3 regions of the Gardnerella sp. C0684A1 genome follow, and region 3 is predicted to be linked to each of the others. Evidence: riboswitches for the same ligand, from Rfam matches in the RefSeq annotation. Region 3 holds a riboswitch; each other region holds the start of a gene.
The links. A riboswitch is a leader RNA that binds a small molecule or an ion and turns the genes downstream of it on or off. The one in region 3 is predicted to bind thiamine pyrophosphate.

Region 1 (6,428 bases), on a different contig from region 3:
GCGAAGCCACCTTCATCACCAAGACCAGTAGCCAAGCCTTCCTTCTTCAAAACATTCTTCAAGGTGTGATAAACCTCAACGCCAGCGCGAAGAGCATCACTGTAAGTTGCGAAACCGTAAGGAGAAATCATGTACTCCTGAATATCGGTTGCGAAGTCAGCGTGAGCACCACCGTTCATGATGTTCATGTTTGGTACTGGAAGAATATGACCGTTAGTACCGCCAATGTAACGGTACAAAGGAAGCTGAGCAGACTCAGCAGCCGCGTAGAGAGCAGCAAGGGAAACACCGAGAATAGCATTTGCGCCAAGCTTACCCTTATTTGGTGTGCCATCAAGCTCAATCATGGTCTCATCAAGAGCGCGCTGATCGGTGGCATCCATGCCAATAACCTTAGGAGCAATAACTTCATTTACTGCTTTTACAGCTTCCAAGGTGCCCTTGCCCTGATAGCGGGACTTGTCACCATCACGACGCTCCCAAGCTTCAGCCTCACCAGTCGAAGCGCCAGAAGGCACTAAACCAATGCCCTGAGCGCCATCTTCAGTCTCCAAATAAACCTGAACAGTAGGATTTCCACGGGAATCCAAAATTTCGCGTGCATATACGCTTTCAATAGCTGCCACAACTACTCCTTATTGCTTATTGGTTGTGATAACAGTATTAAGATTAATGCGTTTTATGGACGTTCCACACACTGAGCTTTTTAATACATTAACTTTGAATATGAAATATAAAAACTAACAAAATTTACCAAAGAAAGTATTTTTGTCCACGCCCAAAGGCAATAATAACAGCATGGCACGGGGTGCGCTTAACACTGTGATGAATAAATAAAGTTTCAATTAAAACTACACAATTTTCTCACCGCTGTTACGCGCTGAGAATATACCCGTCGAACCTGATATAGCTAATACTATCGAAGGGAATGTCTCATGCATAAGCATTGTATTTTTAAGCACTTAGCTGGCGTAAAAGCGTGGCTTTCAACAGTTGCAATTATCTTTGCTTGGTATGTTATAACCCTTACTCCTAAAGATGATCGCGCATTGCCATCACCAATGGAAGTTATACAAGCATTCCAAGATTTATACAACGAAGGCATACTATTGCCATCGTTAGCAATAAGCATTGCTAGAGTCGCAGAAGGCTTGTTACTTGGTATTGTTATTGCCGTTCCAGCTGGAATACTTTCTGGCGGAACAAAATTAGGCAACACTATTCTTAATAAACCAAGTCATATGATACGTTCAGTACCATTTCCAGCATTAGCACCTCTCCTAATAATCTTTTTAGGAGTAGATGAGCTTATGAAAATAGTACTTATAGCAATAGGCGTATTTGGCCCTATGTACGTAAATATAAGAGATGGGGTTAGAAATATTGATCCTCGTCTTCTTGAATTAGCTGAAGCCTATCACGTAAAACGTTTAAAAGTTTTTACAACTATTCTTTTACGAGGTACTCTTCCTAATTTTATGACTGGATTACGTTTTGGCATATCGGTTGCGTGGGTTGCTTTAGCTACTTGCGAAACTGTAAATTCCTCAATAGGAATTGGATATATTCTTTCGAGAGCTCAAGAATTCTTCAGACCAGATCAAATGATGGCTTGCATAATTCTGTACGCTTTTGCTGGCTTAGCTTCCGAAATAACAGCAAATATTTTCGAATATATTCTTATACCAAATCGCAGGAATAGTCGCAAAATCTCAAGCAGAACATTAAACACGAAGGAGTAATGAGATGAATAAGCTCACTAAGACTTTTACTATAAGAAGAGTAGCTGCAGCACTGTGTGCACTAGCAACTACAGTAGCACTAGCATCTTGCGGATCTTCGCAAAAATCTTCATCTTCTGCAAAAGGTGGAGCTGGAACTATGCGAGTAGCGTATCTTTCTACAGCAAACTATTTAACAACTCTTAAGGATGAGAAATTCTTAAACGAAATATTCGGCAAAGATAAGGTAGTGTATACAGGCCCTTACACTCCTGTTGACGGTTTAACTGCTGTTATGGGAGGAAGCGCAGACGCAACAACAACCGGAACTGGTCGTTTTATTGATCTTATTGCAGAAGGTCAGCCTTGGGTTGCTTTTGCACTCGAATATTATAATGGAGATTCTCAAGGAATTGTTGCTTCTCCAAAGAGCGGAGTAAAAACTCTGAAAGACTTGTACGGTAAGAAAGTTGCTATTATTCACAACGGAGATACCGGCGATTACATGCTTCATCGTGCTTTCGATAAGAGTGGACTTGACGTTTCTAAAGTTCAAAAAGTTGAAATGAATCCTCGAAACTTCCAAGCTGCTTTTACTTCCGGCCAAATCGACGCTATTTCTTCATTCGACCAAAATCTCGCTGCTGCAATGACAACACCAGGTTCAAAGTTGCTTGTTAATGCTAAAAAATATGGCAATATGAACGTAACTATACATATAGTTTCTCGTAAGTTCGCAAAACAGCATCCAGATCTAGTTAAGAAGATGTACAAAGCTTTAGTAAAAGAAGCAGAAAAATCTCATAAAGAAAAGAATGTTATAGGCAACGCTTATAAGAAACTTGGTGCATCAGAAGCAATTATTAAACAAATCGAAAAGTTTGATAACCCAACTATTAAACCAATTGACGCAAAAGGCTTAGAAATGATGCAAACTCAGGCTAAAGAGTACGTTAAGTACGGTCTGATTAAAGCTGCTCCTAAGAATCTTGCTGATTCGGTTATGGATTGCAGCAAATAAATTAAAAGTTTAAGTAAGAAGTAAGCGAGATAGAAGTGTTAGAGCGTAAATCATTAGAAAAACAGCAAGAACCATCTAAATTTAATTCTTTAGATGATGATTGTCTTGTGGATCTCAAAAATATTAGCGTAGTTTTTGACAACACTAATCAGATTTTGCATAACATTAATTTCACAATAAACAAGGGTGAATTTGTGAGCCTTATTGGTCGTTCTGGCTGCGGCAAAACAACTTTACTCAAAATTATATCTGGCTTACTTACGCCTACTAGCGGTAGCATAAAAGCCACAGCACAGCAGGCAATCGGTTTTCAAGATGCTAGACTCATTCCCTGGATGAGAGTTGGAAACAACGTAATTTGGGGAATGAGCGGCAAAAAACGAGAACTTAAGGATCTCGCTTCTCACGCACTATCAATAGTCCAGCTTGACGGCTATGAGCGTAAATGGCCGTCGCAACTTTCTGGCGGACAAGCTCAACGAGTTTCATTAGCTCGCGCTCTTGTACATAATCCCAAACTACTTCTTTTAGACGAACCTTTCGGCGCACTCGATGCTTTAACAAGATTAGATATGCAAAATATGCTCGCAGATCTTCGCAGCAAACACAATTGGACAGTCGTAATGGTTACGCACGATATTGCTGAAGCAGTACGACTTTCAGATCGCATACTTATGGTTAAAAATGGTGCTATAGAAAAACAGTGGGATATCGACAGAAATAATCTGGATGAACAGAATCGTCCAATAAAACATAGTGAAATAGAGGACGAACTGCGAGTAGCGTTACAATAACAGCAATTACAGAACGCGCGTCATTATATACTGTTTTATACGCTACTACTTTATACGCTTTTATACGCTACTGTTTTATAGATAGCGAAGCACTAAATCGCAGTTCCATGTTCGTCGAGACGCGGATTCCTTTTAGAATTGCTAAAGCTAAAGAACAATCCAAATACGCCCAAAGCAAACAGAACAGAAACAGTAATAACAAGCGCAATCGGCTGGCTAGGCAACCACATAATCACTAAGAATGCAAGCGCAGAAAGTAAAAGCACAGCCCAAGAGCACACGCCAATAACTTTGCGCACTTTATTCATGGTTTCATCGCCAGATTCAGTACGACGCGTATTCGTAGCAACTCTTTCTTCTTCTTCAGTTACGCTAGATGAAGGTTTCCACTCACCATTTTTTCTTTCAACAAGCTTGCGCGAACGCTCTTGTAAAGCGTATTCATCAATCATTCCGCCGCGAGCGCGACCTTTTGTATCATCGTATTGTGAAGGAATTCCCCTACGATTTTGCCTGGCTTTTGCTCTACGCTCTTTACGATTTGCCATGATCATTCCTTTCCACATTGAATTTCAAATATTACGCTTTTACGACACAATAAGCACTATTTTAGCGCACAGTCAGACCGTCTTCACACGCGTCTACGATTTTTTCTATTAATAAATCGTTTAGTAGTCTTCCTTTGCGCGTTGCTATTAACCTATCTTCATGCATATTCGCAAGAGATTCATTTTTTACTTCAATAATTGCTTTTTTCAAGTAAGAATCGTCGAATTCGCTACGATTTTCGCGCATCTTTCCGCACAATTGCGAAATATTAAGGCCTTCTTTAATACGAAGCCCGAGCATTACTTCTTCTATGAGAGCATCTTTTGCGTTTATACACTCGTAGTTTTGCCAAGGAACATTCCCAGAATTAATCGCATGAGCCCAATGTTTTGGATGCAAAATATCCCATGATCGAAGATTATAAAACTCGTTTGGATTAGCTAAAGAAGCGTCCATCTCCATACTTTGTTTACTAATGTGATTTACAGCATTGTAGTGGGAATGCGCTCCAGGACCAATTCCGGCCCAATCAATATTTTGCCAGTATCCAAGATTGTGCTGAGACTCAAAACCCGGACGCGCCCAATTAGAAATTTCGTACCATTCTAAGCCAGCGGAATTAAAAAGTTCGTCTGCTATCTCGTATTTTTGAGCTTCATCATCATCGTCTGGAGATTTAATAATTCCTTTAGCGATTTGACGACCCATTTTCGTACGCGGCTCTACCGTTAGCGCGTACGCGGAAATATGGTTAACGCCCAGACTTAAAGCCATTTCTACTGACTTTCGCCAATCGTCTAAACTCTCCCCTGGAGCACCATAAATCAAGTCAACACTTGAACGCAATCCGCAAGCATTCGCCGCATTTACTCCGCGAGTTACGTTTTCTGGAGTATGAGTACGGTCAAGAGTTTTAAGAACATGCGCAACAGCAGATTGCATTCCAAAAGATATTCGTGTAAATCCGCCTTCTGCAAGCGTCTCAATATACTTTTCGTCTGCAGTGTCTGGATTTGCTTCAGTAGTTATTTCCGCCCCAGTTTTAAATCCCCACAAGTTACGTATTTCTTGCAAAATTCGCACTAAATCTTTCGCTTTAAGAACTGTTGGAGTTCCGCCGCCGAAGAAAACAGATTGCGCTTTAGGCTCGAAAATCCCGTGATATTCCTGCCATTTTTTTACAAGTTGCATTTCACGAATCGCAACATCAGCATAGCCTTCACGACTAGCGCCTTCTCCTAAATCGAGCGCAGTATACGTATTAAAATCGCAATATCCGCAACGTCGCAAGCAAAATGGCACGTGCACGTACACTTCAAAAGGAATGATTGAACGCGAATCTTCACTGGTCTTGTTCGATTCAAAATTCAATATAAGCCTCAGCCTTCAGACTTTTGCGCTGCACGAATCTTATCTTTAGTGTCTCTGTCGTTTGCGCTCTCATCTGTAGCCAAAGCCGCAACGAATGCCTCTTGAGGCACTTCAACATGGCCTAACATCTTCATGCGCTTCTTACCAGCCTTCTGCTTTTCAAGAAGCTTGCGCTTACGCGTAATATCACCGCCGTAGCATTTAGCGAGCACGTCTTTTCGAAGAGCACTAATAGTTTCTCGAGCAATAATTCTAGAGCCGATTGCAGCCTGAATTGGAATTTCAAACTGTTGACGAGGAATAAGTCCACGAAGCTTCTTAGTCATCATAACGCCGTAAGAATAAGCCTTATCGCGATGCACGATTGCACTAAAAGCGTCAACCTTTTCTCCCTGAATAAGAATATCAACTTTCACTAAATCTGCAGACTGCTCGCCATCCTCGTGGTAGTCGAGAGAAGCGTAACCTTTTGTGCGACTTTTAAGCTGATCGAAGAAGTCAAAAACAATTTCTGCAAGAGGAATTCTGTAATGCATTTCCACGCGGTCGGCACTAATGTACTCCATTGTGCCCATTTCTCCACGATGATCCTGGCACAAATCCATTACAGAACCAATAAATTCTTTCGGCGCAATAATATCGGCAGCAACCATTGGCTCAATAATGCGCTTAATCTTACCTTCTGGAAACTCGCTAGGATTTGTTACGTGATGCTCTTTACCATCTTCGCTAGTAACGTCGTAAGTTACGTTAGGAGCAGTGGAAATAAGATCCAAACCAAACTCGCGGCTTAAGCGCTCGGAAACAATCTCCATATGAAGAAGACCTAAGAATCCGCAACGGAAACCAAATCCCAACGCAACAGACGTTTCTGGCTCGTAAATAAGAGCCGCATCGTTAAGTTTTAGCTTGTCGAGAGCATCTCGAAGATCTGGGAATTGTGCGTTATCAATTGGGAAAAGACCTGCGTAA
Region 2 (6,428 bases), on a different contig from region 3:
CTAACAAATCTAGAACAAAGCCACTAAGACAAGTTACATCGTTTACGTAGATTAGCTGCGATCACGCCTGTGACCATTGCCGCGACTGCTGCCGCGACCATCATTGTGCCCTCTTCCTCTACCGTGTCCTCTGCTTCTTCCTCTACCTCTGCGCTTTGGCTGCTCTGGCTCTGGCATACTCCAGTTTTCCTGCAATTCAGCTACTTCCCCAACAATCTCATCCAAAACAGGTGAAGCTGGATTCACATCCTCAGTTTTAGCATTAATTCCTGCACGACGAAGCATCATATGAGCAGCACGCTTCTGATTCGGAAGCACAAGAGTCACAACATCGCCTTCCTCACCAGCGCGAGCTGTACGCCCAGAACGATGCAAGAAAGACTTAGGATCTTCAGGCGGCTCAGTCTGCACTACAAGCGCAACATCACTAATATCAATGCCACGCGCGGCAACATCTGTAGCAACAAGCACTCGTACTAAGCCTTCCGCGAAAACAGACAAATGACGATCGCGCTGATTCTGCGACAAATTACCCTGCAAATCAACCGCAGGAATACCCTGCTGAATTAATTTCTTAGCCATATTCTTTGCCTGGAACTTTGTGCGAGTAAAGAATATTGCGCGTTTCTTTCCAGAAGCAAGCTTTCGCAATACCTCATACTTATCTCCAGAAGATACTGCGAAAATATGATGAGTCATTGTATCAACTTGCGAATCTGCATCATCAACAGCATGAACAACAGCATTCGGAAGGAAACGATTTACAAGCGTAGAAACCTGCTTGTCAAGTGTCGCAGAAAACAGCATGCGCTGACCATCAGGCTGAACTTGCTCAAGAAGACGCGTAACAGCAGGCAAAAAGCCCATATCAGCCATCTCATCTGCCTCATCAAGCACACTAACTGCAACTTTTTCAAGAGTCAACGCACCCTGACGTAACAAATCCTCCAAACGTCCAGGGCAAGCCAATACAATTTGCGCACCCTGCTTAAGCTGAGAAATTTGACGCCTGTAGCTCACTCCACCATATACAGTCACAGTGCGCATACCGTAAGCTGCAGCAAGAGGAGCAATAACATCATCAATCTGATGTACAAGCTCTCGCGTTGGAGCCAAAATCATGGCATGTGGAGCAGGAACAGCATCATCTACCCTATCGCGCCTGTTTTTACCAGAGTGAATCAAATCAACAAAACTATCTGCTAAACGAGCTACTAAAGGAATAGCAAATGCGAGAGTTTTACCACTTCCTGTACGGCCACGGCCTAAAATATTTGCTCCACGCAAAGAGTCTGGAAGAGTCGCTTGCTGAATTGGGAATGCGGTAGTTTTACCGTCAGCGCGTAACACTTCTACTAACGGCTCCGGAACACCGAGTTGCGCAAACGTAACATCATCACTGTAGTTTTCGCGCGATTCTATTGCAGAATCTGGTATAACAATCTCGTTTTGTGAAATCTGCTTTTTTTCTAACTCGTTAAAGCTTCTAGAGTCACGAAACTCACGAAACTCACGAGAGTCACGAATAGAATGAGATTCTTTATCTTTATTTTTATTTTTATAGGATTTTTTAGTTTTACTTATCTTCCCGAATTCGCCAGCTTTTTCAACATTCCTTGCTTTAGAATCCTTACTAAACTTCCCAAACTTACCGAAGTGCTTAAGATTCTTAGAATCCTTGTTATTCTTAGAATCCCTAGAATTTTTAATATTCTTAGAATTCTTACTATTATTAACATTCTTAGAATTCTTAGCATTCCTAACATTCTTAGCTCCGCGCTTTTTGGCGGACGCAGCATTATGAGTATGCGGCACAATAGCCTTTCGTAAATTACTTTTATATTTGACTACGCGTAATTTCTACAAAGTCACGAACTAACTGAGCCTAACACACGCCCCGCACAAGCAGTCGCGCTCAAACGGTATAGTCGTAACGCGGTTCGGGGTGCGCTAGGTCGCTGAGATTATACCCGTTAAACCTGATCTAGGTAGTACTAGCGAAGGGAAAATCATGGAAACGTTGAACATAGGAAATACTTCAAAAAATTCGCAATCTAGCGGCAATTCCATAACAAATTTCGATAGAGATTTTTCTTCAAAAGCACGCAAGCGCATGTTCATAGAAGACGTGAAAAATTGCATAGAACGCATGCGCTCTGCCAAACCGCTTACACACTGCGTTACGAATAACATAGTTCAAGAACTTACTTCTAATGTTCTACTCGCTGCCGGAGCAACGCCTATTATGGTGTGCGATCCTGAAGAAACAGAGCAACTTGCGCAAATTGCTTCAGGAGTACTGGTTAATGTTGGAACATTTAGAAAAAATTACACAGATACTTCTATTAACGCTGCAATACGCGGCTGCAAAAAGTCTGGTACGCCGTGGGTTTTAGATCCTGTCGGAGTTGGATTAGGAGCGCTTACTTCAAGAATTAATTTCGTAAAAAATATTATTACAGAAAATCCTACTGTTATTCGCGCAAACGCTGCGGAAATTTTAGCTTTAGCTGGCGAAAAGGGAGATATGCGCGGAGTCGACTCACTAGACAGCGTAAATTCTGCACTACCAGCAGCCAGGAAATTAGCAAAACAACACGGCAGTGTAGTAGCAATTTCTGGAGAACAAGACGCAATATATGCTCACGGATGCCTTGCGCGCGTTTCAGGCGGCTCTGAAATAATGCAAAAAGTAGTAGGAACAGGATGCGCTCTAGGGGCTCTTGTAGCAGCATACGTTGGTACAAACCCATCTTGTCCACTTGCTGCTACAGTAGCGGCTCACGCGCACGCTGCAGCAGCAGGAAGCTACGCGTGCTCAGAAAATGCTGGAATCAATGCTGGAATCAATGCGAAAGGAAACGCGGAAATCAATCCTGGAACTTTCCGCACACTTTGGATTGACGCACTTTCGAAACTAAGCGCAGATGAAATATTAAATCTTACAAGCATAGATTTCACAGTAGAACCAGTAGATTGGACACTTTACTTAGTAACAGACCCTAGAATGGGCAATCGTACCGAAGAAGAAGTTGCGTTAGAATCAATCGAAGGCGGCGTAACGGTAGTTCAATTAAGAGACAAATATTCTGACGATGATGTCATATCTAAAAAAGCTCTTAAAATGCGCGAAACTTTAATAAACGCAGGGCATGGAGACGTACCAATTTTTATAGATGATCATGTTGAGTGTGCAGCAAAACTTGGATTCAATCTGCACGTAGGTCAAAAAGATACGCCGTTTGTTGAAGCAAGAAAAGCACTTCCAGCAGAATGGATGATGGGGCTTTCTTGTGCTCGCCCGGATTTGATGGAAAAAGTGTACAGAGAGTGCAAAGAAAGCGATATGCCTTTGCCAGATGTGATTGGCATTGGCGCTGCTTTCACTACTCACACTAAGGCTCACGACGTGCCTCCGCTTGGAGTTGATGGCGTAAACGAAGTTGCGAAAGTTGCGCACGCTGCTGGAGTAAAAACTCTTGCTATTGGCGGAATTCATGAGAATACAGTGTTTCCTATACGCGGACTAGAACTTGACGGCGTGTGCACTGTGTCAGCGCTTATGTGCGCAGAGAAACCGGGAGAAGTCGCGGCGGAATTAAAAAGCGTAATCACAAGGTGATTTTGGATCAGATTTATTAAACCAACATCCTACAAATGCGGGCACGACGACATGCTTGAGCGCAGCACAACAGAATCAACTCCAAACACGAGACAGTCCTCTCACAATTGGAGCAGAAAACGACTATAAACCCTCCAAACACGAGACAGTGCTCTCACGTTTGGAGCAAATTACGAAGATAAACCATCCAATTGCGAGACAACTCTCTCGCAATTGGAGCAAAACACGCACCGACACGCTCCAAACACGAGACAGTGCTCTCGCAAATGGAGCGGTAGACAATGGTAAACCCTCCAAAAGCGAGACAACTCTCTCGCAATTGGAGCAAATAATCTGATCAACAACTCCAAAAGCGAGATGATGCTCTCACGATTGGAGCAATGAATGACATGCTTGAGCGCGCATTAATAATTTTGGCAGTTAATAGAAAATGTCGATAACATCGGTTGATTTGATGTTTTCGACAGTTTTACCTCGCATTCTGTCGATTTCACCAAATGATTATGTGTTTTAGACAAAATCACACTGATTTTTGTTTATTTCACCAAACGATTATATGTTTTCGACAATTTCGGCTTGCGTTTTGTCGATAATATCGGATGATTATGTGTTTTAGACAAATTTGTAATTAAGCGATTAAGCACGTTTGTGACGTAATAGTAATTGCTGTTGCTCTTGAACTATGTTAGCTAGATTTGAAACAATACCGTTTGTAATACTGACTTACGATACTTTCCATAAACAAGCATTCCCTAAAAACCCAGCCACATAATAAGAGAAACATTTAAACGATAGTAGAAAAACAAAAAGCTTTCGGCTTGTAAAACCCCTAGTAGTTAAACAAGCCGAAAGCACACACTCAACAAGCAAACCCACCAACTAGCATCACTTACTACTGCGAAGAAAGAAAATTAGCAAAACAATAGTAAACAAAAACCAGCAAGAAAGAATGCTATGGCGCGAAGCCCTACACACCACGCCACACACTATTGAGTGAAAATTAGAACACTAACCACGCGCGCAACCAGAACACACGTTCAAACGTTACACAGTCACGCGCGAAGCTAGAATCTGCTTAGTGGCGGACCTTACGGACAGCAGCACCCATACCAGCAAGAACAGAAGCAGCCAAAGCAGTCAAAGCAATAGCAGCACCGGTCTTAGGAAGGTTCTTACCAGCCTTACCCTTACCCTTCTCAACAGTAATCTTACCCTGCTTATCAGCCTTCTTATCAGCAGCAGCACCAGCAGCGGCAGCACCATTCACAGAACCTGGCTGAACTGGCTTTGGACCAGGCTGTGGAGCTGGAGCTGGGGTGCACTGAGCCTTAGCAAGAGCATCCTTAGCCTCCTGCAAAGCTTCATTAGCTTCATCCAAAGCTACCTTAGCTTCACTAATATCATGCTTAGTGACTTCAAGGGTCTTAAGAGTTGCGTCAAATGCGGTGTCAGCAGGAGCATCAGCAGTGGCATCTTCCTTAATAGGAGTATATGCATCATTCTCGAACTTCTTAACCTTCTTAACAGCAGCAGCAGCAGCGTTTACAGCCTTAGCATCCTTCTTAGCAGCGTCAGTCAAGGCACCCTTGTTATCAGCATCGGCCTTAGCTTCATCAGCAGCCTTCTTGGCTTCCTTGTAGTTCTTAACAGCCTGCTTGAAAGCATCTACAAGACCCTTAGCAGTGTTGTAAGCTTCGGTGCCTTCAGCGTACTTATCTTTTTCATCAGCGAGGTGACGCTCAGCCTTGTCAGCCTTACGCTTGGCTTCAGTAACAGCCTGCTTAAGCCCAGCAAGCTTGTCAGCAGCAACTGGAGTGCACTTAGGAGTCTCATCAGCAAAAGCTGGAGCGGCGAAAGCCATACCGGAGAGGAGGGTGGCGCCAGCAGCGAATGCGGCGATAGCCTTCTTATTCAACATAATAGTATCCTTTTCTTCTTCTCCTGTCCGCTAGGAGACGGACAGAATAAATTTGCACAGAACTTGAGTTCTATACAGTCACCAAACTCAGTTGCCTGTTTTTGATAACTGCAATTAACATACCCCCCCCCCCGTTTGAAAAAGTCAAGAGGCAACATAAGCATCACTACAGTAAAATATACGAAAATCTGCTAAAGAAAATACGATAATCCAACTATATACTGTAAAAAGTATTGTTATAAGTAGTTTTTTACTATAAAAAATACGTTTTTAAGAAATTTTAAGATTTTTCCCAGGAAACTCTCAGAAAACTCGCGCATACCCCACCCGAGCTTCCATAAAACGTTGCAAAACCGCCACTTTCGCGCGACACACCGATACCCCCTCCAAATGCTATACAACTCTCTCACGTTTGGAGTATTCAGTCGAATCAAACCCTCCAAAAGCGAGACGAAGCTCTCGCGATTGGAGCAAAACACGCACCGACATGCTCCAAACACGAGACAGCGCTCTCGCGATTGGAGTATTCAGTCGAATCAAACCCTCCAAATGCGAGACGATGCTCTCGGGTTTGGAGCAAAACACAGACGATAAACCTCCAAACACGAGATGACGCTCGCGCCATAAGCGCTCGCTACGAAACTCGCGTTGGAAGTCCACTGGACTTCCAGCCTAAGCGAGTTTCCGCTCCGAGTTGCTTTCGCGCGCTAAATCGCAGCGCTCAAGCAGGTCGTCTCGCCCGCAAATGGAGCAAATAATCTAATCAACAACTCCATTCACGAGAACACTCTCTCACAAATGGAGCAAAACACAGACAATAACCCTCCAAATGCGAGATGAAGCTCTCACGATTGGAGCGAAAAGTAAGGTAGACAGCTCCAATTACGA
Region 3 (6,428 bases):
ACCTGCTTGAGCGCAGCACAATGCGCGCGAAAGCACCTTGGAACGCCGAGCTTGCTCAAAGTTGAAAGCACAGTGTGCTTTCAACGCAAGCGAGGACTGACTTCGTCAAAAAACGAAGTCAGCAACACCAAATAGTCTTTCCCGCATACGCGGGGGTGATCCTACGCAGTGGTAATCCTTGAAGCGCAATAAGTAAATAAAGAGTCCCGAACAGACCAAGTGTCCGGGACTCACTATCCACTATACTGCAGACTCATTATGAAATTGGATACAATATTATCAGCCATACTCTCACTCGTTATTATCGCTGGAATATTGTGTCATTTTTCACCTTGGCTCACATGCTTTCCCGCATACGCTGATGCTATCCTGGAAATGCGTTTATCAAAAAGAAAAAGCTTAGCGTGTTGTTACTGCGTATAATTATATAAAAGATAAGAGAGGAGTGAGAAGCTGATTAACATGCAGAAAATTTATTATGACATGGCTGAGAAACTCCGTCCTTATGCCGAGCCATACATGGATAAACTTTGCAAAGAAGCTGCTAGTAATGCTACATGCGCAGGAGAGCCTTATGAAGCGTTAGCAGATTACTTAAGCTTTGCATGGGAACACCAAAATACTCCTCGCAAACTTATTATTGAAGCATACAATCTTATCGACGATGACTATCTTGATTCATATAACGAAATGGTAGATAAACTAGGGATTCCACGTCGTCAACATTCTGCAGATTACGACGCAGATGAATAAATCTTATATTAAAAAACACTTAAAATGAAGATTGCGAAGCTTGTGAACATTCTAGAGCATAAGCCAAGATCTAAACACTGTTAAAAACTCAGCTAACGAACTGAGAAAGTAACGCTAATAAGCACAACACCGTTAAAAACTCAGCTAACCAACTGAGAAAGTAACGCTAATAAGCACAACACCGTTAAAAACTCAGCTAACCAACTGAGAAAGTAACACTTGCGCTCGCAAATGCTCCAATCCATACTCATAACAAACAACCAACGCGCGCAAGCGGCACCAAACGACACGCCAAATAGGCGAGGGCTTGCATTTGAGAATATTTAGGGTATAGTAGTTACTCGTGCTTCGGCGCTGACATTGTTAGCAAGAATGCATCGCGGACATAGCTTAGTTGGTAAAGCGCAACCTTGCCAAGGTTGAGACCGCGGGTTCGAGTCCCGTTGTCCGCTCTAGGTCCGATGAGTTATTCGACCTTACGGTGGGTTAGCCAAGCGGTTAGGCAGCGGCCTGCAAAGCCGTATAGATGAGTTCGACTCTCGTACCCACCTCGATTAAGCGGGTTAGCTTAATACACAACCGGGCGGTTGGCGCAGTGGTAGCGCACTTCCCTGACACGGAAGGGGTCACAAGTTCGAACCTTGTATCGCCCACTCGAAAGGATTGCCTTTCACGCATAATTAAAAAAATTTTGGGTGATTGGCGCAGCGGCTAGCGCACTTCCTTCACACGGAAGGGGTCATAGGTTCGATTCCTATATCACCCACAATATGTTCGCAGTGTAGAAGCACTGCGTTTTTTGTTATCTGGCTATTATTTATTCCATGTTGTCTACTGTTAGTCTTTAACTTGCAGATTGAAAATTTGGAAACATTGCAATCATATAATAGCAAAATAAGTAATATCTCATATAAATTAGTTATTTCTTCACAAAAACACACATAATAATGTTCATTTTGCGTTCATTTAATATCGTGCTATACTCAGCATCGTACAAGTGAAAATTGCAGGGGTACTGGAAACAGTTGAGAAACACCCTTTGAACCTGTTTTGTTAAGACATGCGTAGGGAGCAATTACAGTAAGTGATTTCTTTCTATCACGATTTTCGTGATATCTTGCGTTGCCACAAAGTAGTAGCAATTACACGAGTATCAACTAAACAATTAAAGAAAAACTAATTAAAGAAAAACTAAAAACATCCTCTCTACATAACCTTTAGGGAGGGAAACTTGTACAACACAAGGAGAAAGACTGCAAAATGATTGATAGCAGCATAAATGCTGAAACTATAGAATCAGCCATAAGCTGGCTTGCAGGATTCACAGAAAAACCAGGCGAACAAGGAGTTACACGTCCTCTTTACACAAAATCCTGGAAACAGGCTCTTTTTGCTCTTCGCCAACGCTTCGAAAAACTCGGCATGACTGTTGAATTCGATTCGATTGGAAATCTAATCGCAACTGTCGAAGGAAGTGAAAAACCAGAAAGCGTAATAGCTTGCGGTTCTCACATTGACACTGTTTCAAGAGGAGGTCGTTTCGACGGCCAACTTGGAATAGTTGCAGCTTATTTGGCAGTTAAAAATTTGCTTACTAGATACGGAAAACCGAAAAAGAGTTTACGCATTATCTGCTTAGCGGAAGAGGAAGGCTCACGTTTCCCATACGTATTCTGGGGTTCAAAGAATTTCTTCGGACTAGCTAAAAAAGAGGATGTAGAAAATATTTGCGACAGCAACGGTGTTCCTTTCGAAACAGCAATGCGTGAAGCTGGGTTCAATTATCAAACAACTCAACCTAAGTTTGCAAATCTTGAAGCTTGGATTGAGTTACACATTGAGCAGGGACCAACGCTTTACAGTAATCATGAAGATTTAGGCATTATTACTAGCATCGCCGGTCAACATCGTTGGGATATCCATCTTAAAGGCGTACAAAATCACGCTGGTACAACCATGATGTCTTACAGGCACGATGCTGTAGATTGCATGTCTCATATAATCACAAAGAATCTTGATAAAGCCAAGCAAGCAGGAGACCCACTGGTACTTACTTTCGGTAGAATCAGCGTAGTTCCAAATCAAGTAAATATTGTTCCTGGAGAAGTTACTTTTTCAATGAACTGCCGTCACACAGACAAAGCTTTTCTTGATAAATTCTTGCAGGAACTCGACGAAGATATTCACAAAACTGCCGACGCTTACGGGATTACAGCGAAGATTGACAAATGGATGTCTGATGATCCTACACCTCTTAGCGATGACATTATAAATCTCTTGAAAGATCAGGCTGATCAGCAAGGTTACGCCTACAGAGTTATGCATTCAGGCGCTGGACAAGATACTCAGATTTTTGCTCCGTTTGTAAAGTCTGGAATGATTTTTGTTCCTTCAAAAGATGGTATTAGCCACGCTCCTGAAGAATACACAGATCCTCAAGATGCGGTTCATGGAGTAAAGCTTTTACGAGACGCTTTGCATAGTTTAGCTTATGAAAACTAAATAAAAAGAACTAACTAAGAACTAACTAAAAACTAAAAATAGAAATTTAGGAAGGACACCAAAAGGCATATATTATGCAAACTTCACTGCTTAATTAATCGCAGCGAAGAAAAGTGAATATCGAATGAGAGTACAACACTTATTCACGAATAAGAGGCTGATACGAAGGGGCGCACCACCACGGGTACGACATCCTTTCGTATCTTTTTTTATTTTTGGACAAAATTGTTATCTTTCTTTCGAAAAACCACGAAACGAAACAAAACCACGAAATCTAATTACAAAACAGCAGAACACATAAGGAGGTGTTGATGAAGAACAGCATACTGTTAAAAGACGAATCAGTGAGTATAGAGCAGCTAAAGCGTTATCGCGAGCGCGGCTACACTAACGAAGATTTACTGCCGAAGCCGCAAGAAAAACGCACAATGAGCGCTCTTAATTTTTGCACTTTGTGGATGCAGTCTGTACACAATATTCCTAATTATGCTGCAGTTGGTGCGTTCCTTTTAATGGGATACTCTCCGATTTACGTAATGATTGGTATCATGCTTGGCGCAATTCTTACAGCAATCGTTATGGTTGCTAACGGTGTTGTAGGTTCCAAATATGGAATACCGTTTTCTATGCATTTGCGTGCAACATACGGAAAAGCAGGCGCTCAACTACCAGGATTCCTTAGGGGAGTAGTCGCCGCAATCTGCTGGTATGGTATTCAAACATATATTGGTGCTAAAGCTTTAGAGATTCTAGTTGGCAAAATTTGCCCTGAGTTTCTTACGTTTGGAAATAAAATACCATTTGTAGGTGCGCACATACCTATTATTATTTCCTTCACAATATTCTGGTTGCTTAATTTGGCAATTGGCTTAGGTGGAGGAAAAACTCTTAATAAGCTAACTGTAGTATTAAGCCCGCTTATTTACGTTGTTTTTGGTTGCATGAGCGTATGGGCTATTAGTTGTGCTGGCGGATTATCTGCAATCATGCAATATCATGCTGCTGTTCAAGCTCCAACTAATTACGGTCTTGGCCTTTTCATGATGATGGTTGTAAATTCTGTGCTAGGCGTGTGGGCTGCCCCTGCCGTTTCTATTGCTGATTTTACGCAAAACGCAAAGTCAACTATGGCTCAGCTAAAAGGTCAAATTGCTAGCTTCTTGCTTAGTTACGCACTTTTTGCTTTTACAAGCGTAGTTATTTTAGTGGGCGGATCGCTTTTTTACCATGAAACCATTACAGACGTGCTTGTTATCATAAACAAGTGGGATAATCTTCCCGCAATTGCAATAGCTACTGGGTTGCTTCTACTCACTACAGTTTGTACAAATGCTACTGGAAATATTGTTCCTGCAGCATACCAGCTAACTGCTTTAGCTCCGCGATTTGTAAATTATAAGCGTGGCGTAATTATTGCAGCTCTTGTAAGCACTGTGTTAATGCCGTGGAAGTTTATGGCTAATATTACTGGCTTCTTGAATCTTATTGGTATGCTTTTAGGTCCTATTGCAGGTGTTCTACTTGCTGACTATTACGTGGTAAAACGTAGAAATATTGATATTGATCAAATTTACTACAGTACAAACAGCTCGTCGAAATCTGCTTATTCTGGAACTAACTGGATATCTTATACTGCTACGATACTTGGGCTTTTATTTGCTCTTTCCGGGCAGATAATTCCGCCACTTTCACCGCTTACTCAAATCTCATGGATTGTGGGATGCGCTGTAGGCTTCGTGTGTCAAATATTACTATCAAAAGTTTTTCAGCCAACAATGGCTAAAGAAAGGAAATAATATGAACTACGATGTAGTAATTACAAATGGTTTGGTTGTATTCGATAATGAAGCAACTAAAGCTGATATAGCAATTAAAGATGGCAAGTTTGCTGCTTTCGGAAGCAACTTTGCAGCAGAGAAAACTATTGACGCAACTGGTTTAATAGTTGTTCCTGGAAAAGTTGATTCTCATGTCCATATTAACGCTCCAGGCGGCGGAGTTCGCGACGATTGGGAAGGTTTCGTAACCGCAACTTCTGCCGGCGCAAAAGGCGGTATTACAACAATGCTGCAAATGCCTTGCAATCAGATTCCTGCAACTACTGATGGAAAATCGTTTGAAGCAGTGCTTGAAGAAGCCGACGGAAAGCTCAAGGTTGATGTTGGTCAAACTGGTGGCTTGGAGCCACAAAATCTAAACGGTGGAATATGCGAGCAAGATAAGCAGGGTGTTGTTAACTACAAAGCATTCCTCGGCACTACTGGCGACAAGGATTTGCAAGTTGATTTGTACAATTGCGATGACTACTCCTTGTACACAGGTATGCAGCAGATTGCTAAAACAGGCAAAATTTTGATTATGCATTGCGAAAACGCTCCTATTACAGATCAGCTTGGAAAGAAAGCTCATCAAATGGGAGCTAGAAAACTTTCTGAGTTTGTAGCAACCAGACCTGTTTTCACTGAAGTTGAAGCTATTGAACGCGCTTGCCTTTTTGCTAAAGAAACTGGATGCAGAATTCATATTGTTCATGTGTCTTCCCCAGAAGGCGCTCAAGCTGTTGCTAATGCTCGTAAGAATGGCGTTGACGTAAGCTGCGAAACTTGCAACCATTACCTGTATTTCGACACTTCTGAGCTTGACGAGATTGGAAATATTGCTAAGTGCACTCCGCCAATTCGTGACAAGGAAAACCAGAATGGCCTGTGGGAAAAGGTTTTCGACGGCTCTATTAACTTCATTGTTTCCGACCATTCTCCAGCTCCTTTGAGTTTGAAGCAAACTGATGATGCTTTCACAGCTTGGGGTGGTATTGGTAGTGTTCAAAATGATGTTGATGTGTTCTTTGATGAGGCTGTGCAAAAGCGCGGAATGTCGTTAACTCAGTTTGTGGCATTGAATTCTAGCAATTCTGCAAAACGCTTTGATTTGAAAGGAAAAGGCAGCATACGTTTGGGTTATGACGCAGACTTGGCATTCATTAAACCAAATGCTCCTTATGTTCTTAAAGCTGAAGATCTTGAGTATCGAAACAAGTTCAGCCCGTACGTTGGTCGCACTATTGGCTGCCAGGTGGTAAGAACTTTGCTTCGCGGTGAAGAAATTTACAGCCAAGAAAATGGCGTTTGCAAAGACTTCAAGGGCAAGTTTATTCTTCATCCAGCTAAGGATTA

Region 1: it holds a riboswitch for thiamine pyrophosphate, as region 3 does, so the genes downstream of both, ACNEUN_RS05145 (ABC transporter permease) here and ACNEUN_RS03840 (hydantoinase/carbamoylase family amidase) in region 3, are expected to answer to the same signal.
Region 2: it holds a riboswitch for thiamine pyrophosphate, as region 3 does, so the genes downstream of both, thiM (hydroxyethylthiazole kinase) here and ACNEUN_RS03840 (hydantoinase/carbamoylase family amidase) in region 3, are expected to answer to the same signal.

Annotation. Positions count from the first base shown of each region.
Region 1 covers NZ_JBLTSX010000004.1:175,399-181,826, reverse strand. The annotation lists gene eno (phosphopyruvate hydratase) at 1-626, opposite strand, end outside; TPP riboswitch at 795-946, shown strand; gene ACNEUN_RS05145 (ABC transporter permease) at 936-1,742, shown strand; gene ACNEUN_RS05140 (ABC transporter substrate-binding protein) at 1,747-2,742, shown strand; gene ACNEUN_RS05135 (ABC transporter ATP-binding protein) at 2,778-3,536, shown strand; gene ACNEUN_RS05130 (tripartite tricarboxylate transporter TctB family protein) at 3,629-4,084, opposite strand; gene hemW (radical SAM family heme chaperone HemW) at 4,146-5,456, opposite strand; gene lepA (translation elongation factor 4) at 5,465-6,428, opposite strand, start outside.
Region 2 covers NZ_JBLTSX010000002.1:200,996-207,423, forward strand. The annotation lists gene ACNEUN_RS02575 (DEAD/DEAH box helicase) at 52-1,815, opposite strand; TPP riboswitch at 1,932-2,024, shown strand; gene thiM (hydroxyethylthiazole kinase) at 2,012-3,622, shown strand; gene ACNEUN_RS02585 (hypothetical protein) at 4,698-5,540, opposite strand.
Region 3 covers NZ_JBLTSX010000003.1:115,937-122,364, forward strand. The annotation lists gene ACNEUN_RS03815 (hypothetical protein) at 457-753, shown strand; tRNA gene ACNEUN_RS03820 (tRNA-Gly) at 1,133-1,205, shown strand; tRNA gene ACNEUN_RS03825 (tRNA-Cys) at 1,234-1,304, shown strand; tRNA gene ACNEUN_RS03830 (tRNA-Val) at 1,335-1,406, shown strand; tRNA gene ACNEUN_RS03835 (tRNA-Val) at 1,447-1,519, shown strand; TPP riboswitch at 1,752-1,841, shown strand; gene ACNEUN_RS03840 (hydantoinase/carbamoylase family amidase) at 2,014-3,255, shown strand; gene allW (allantoin permease) at 3,567-5,051, shown strand; gene allB (allantoinase AllB) at 5,053-6,428, shown strand, end outside.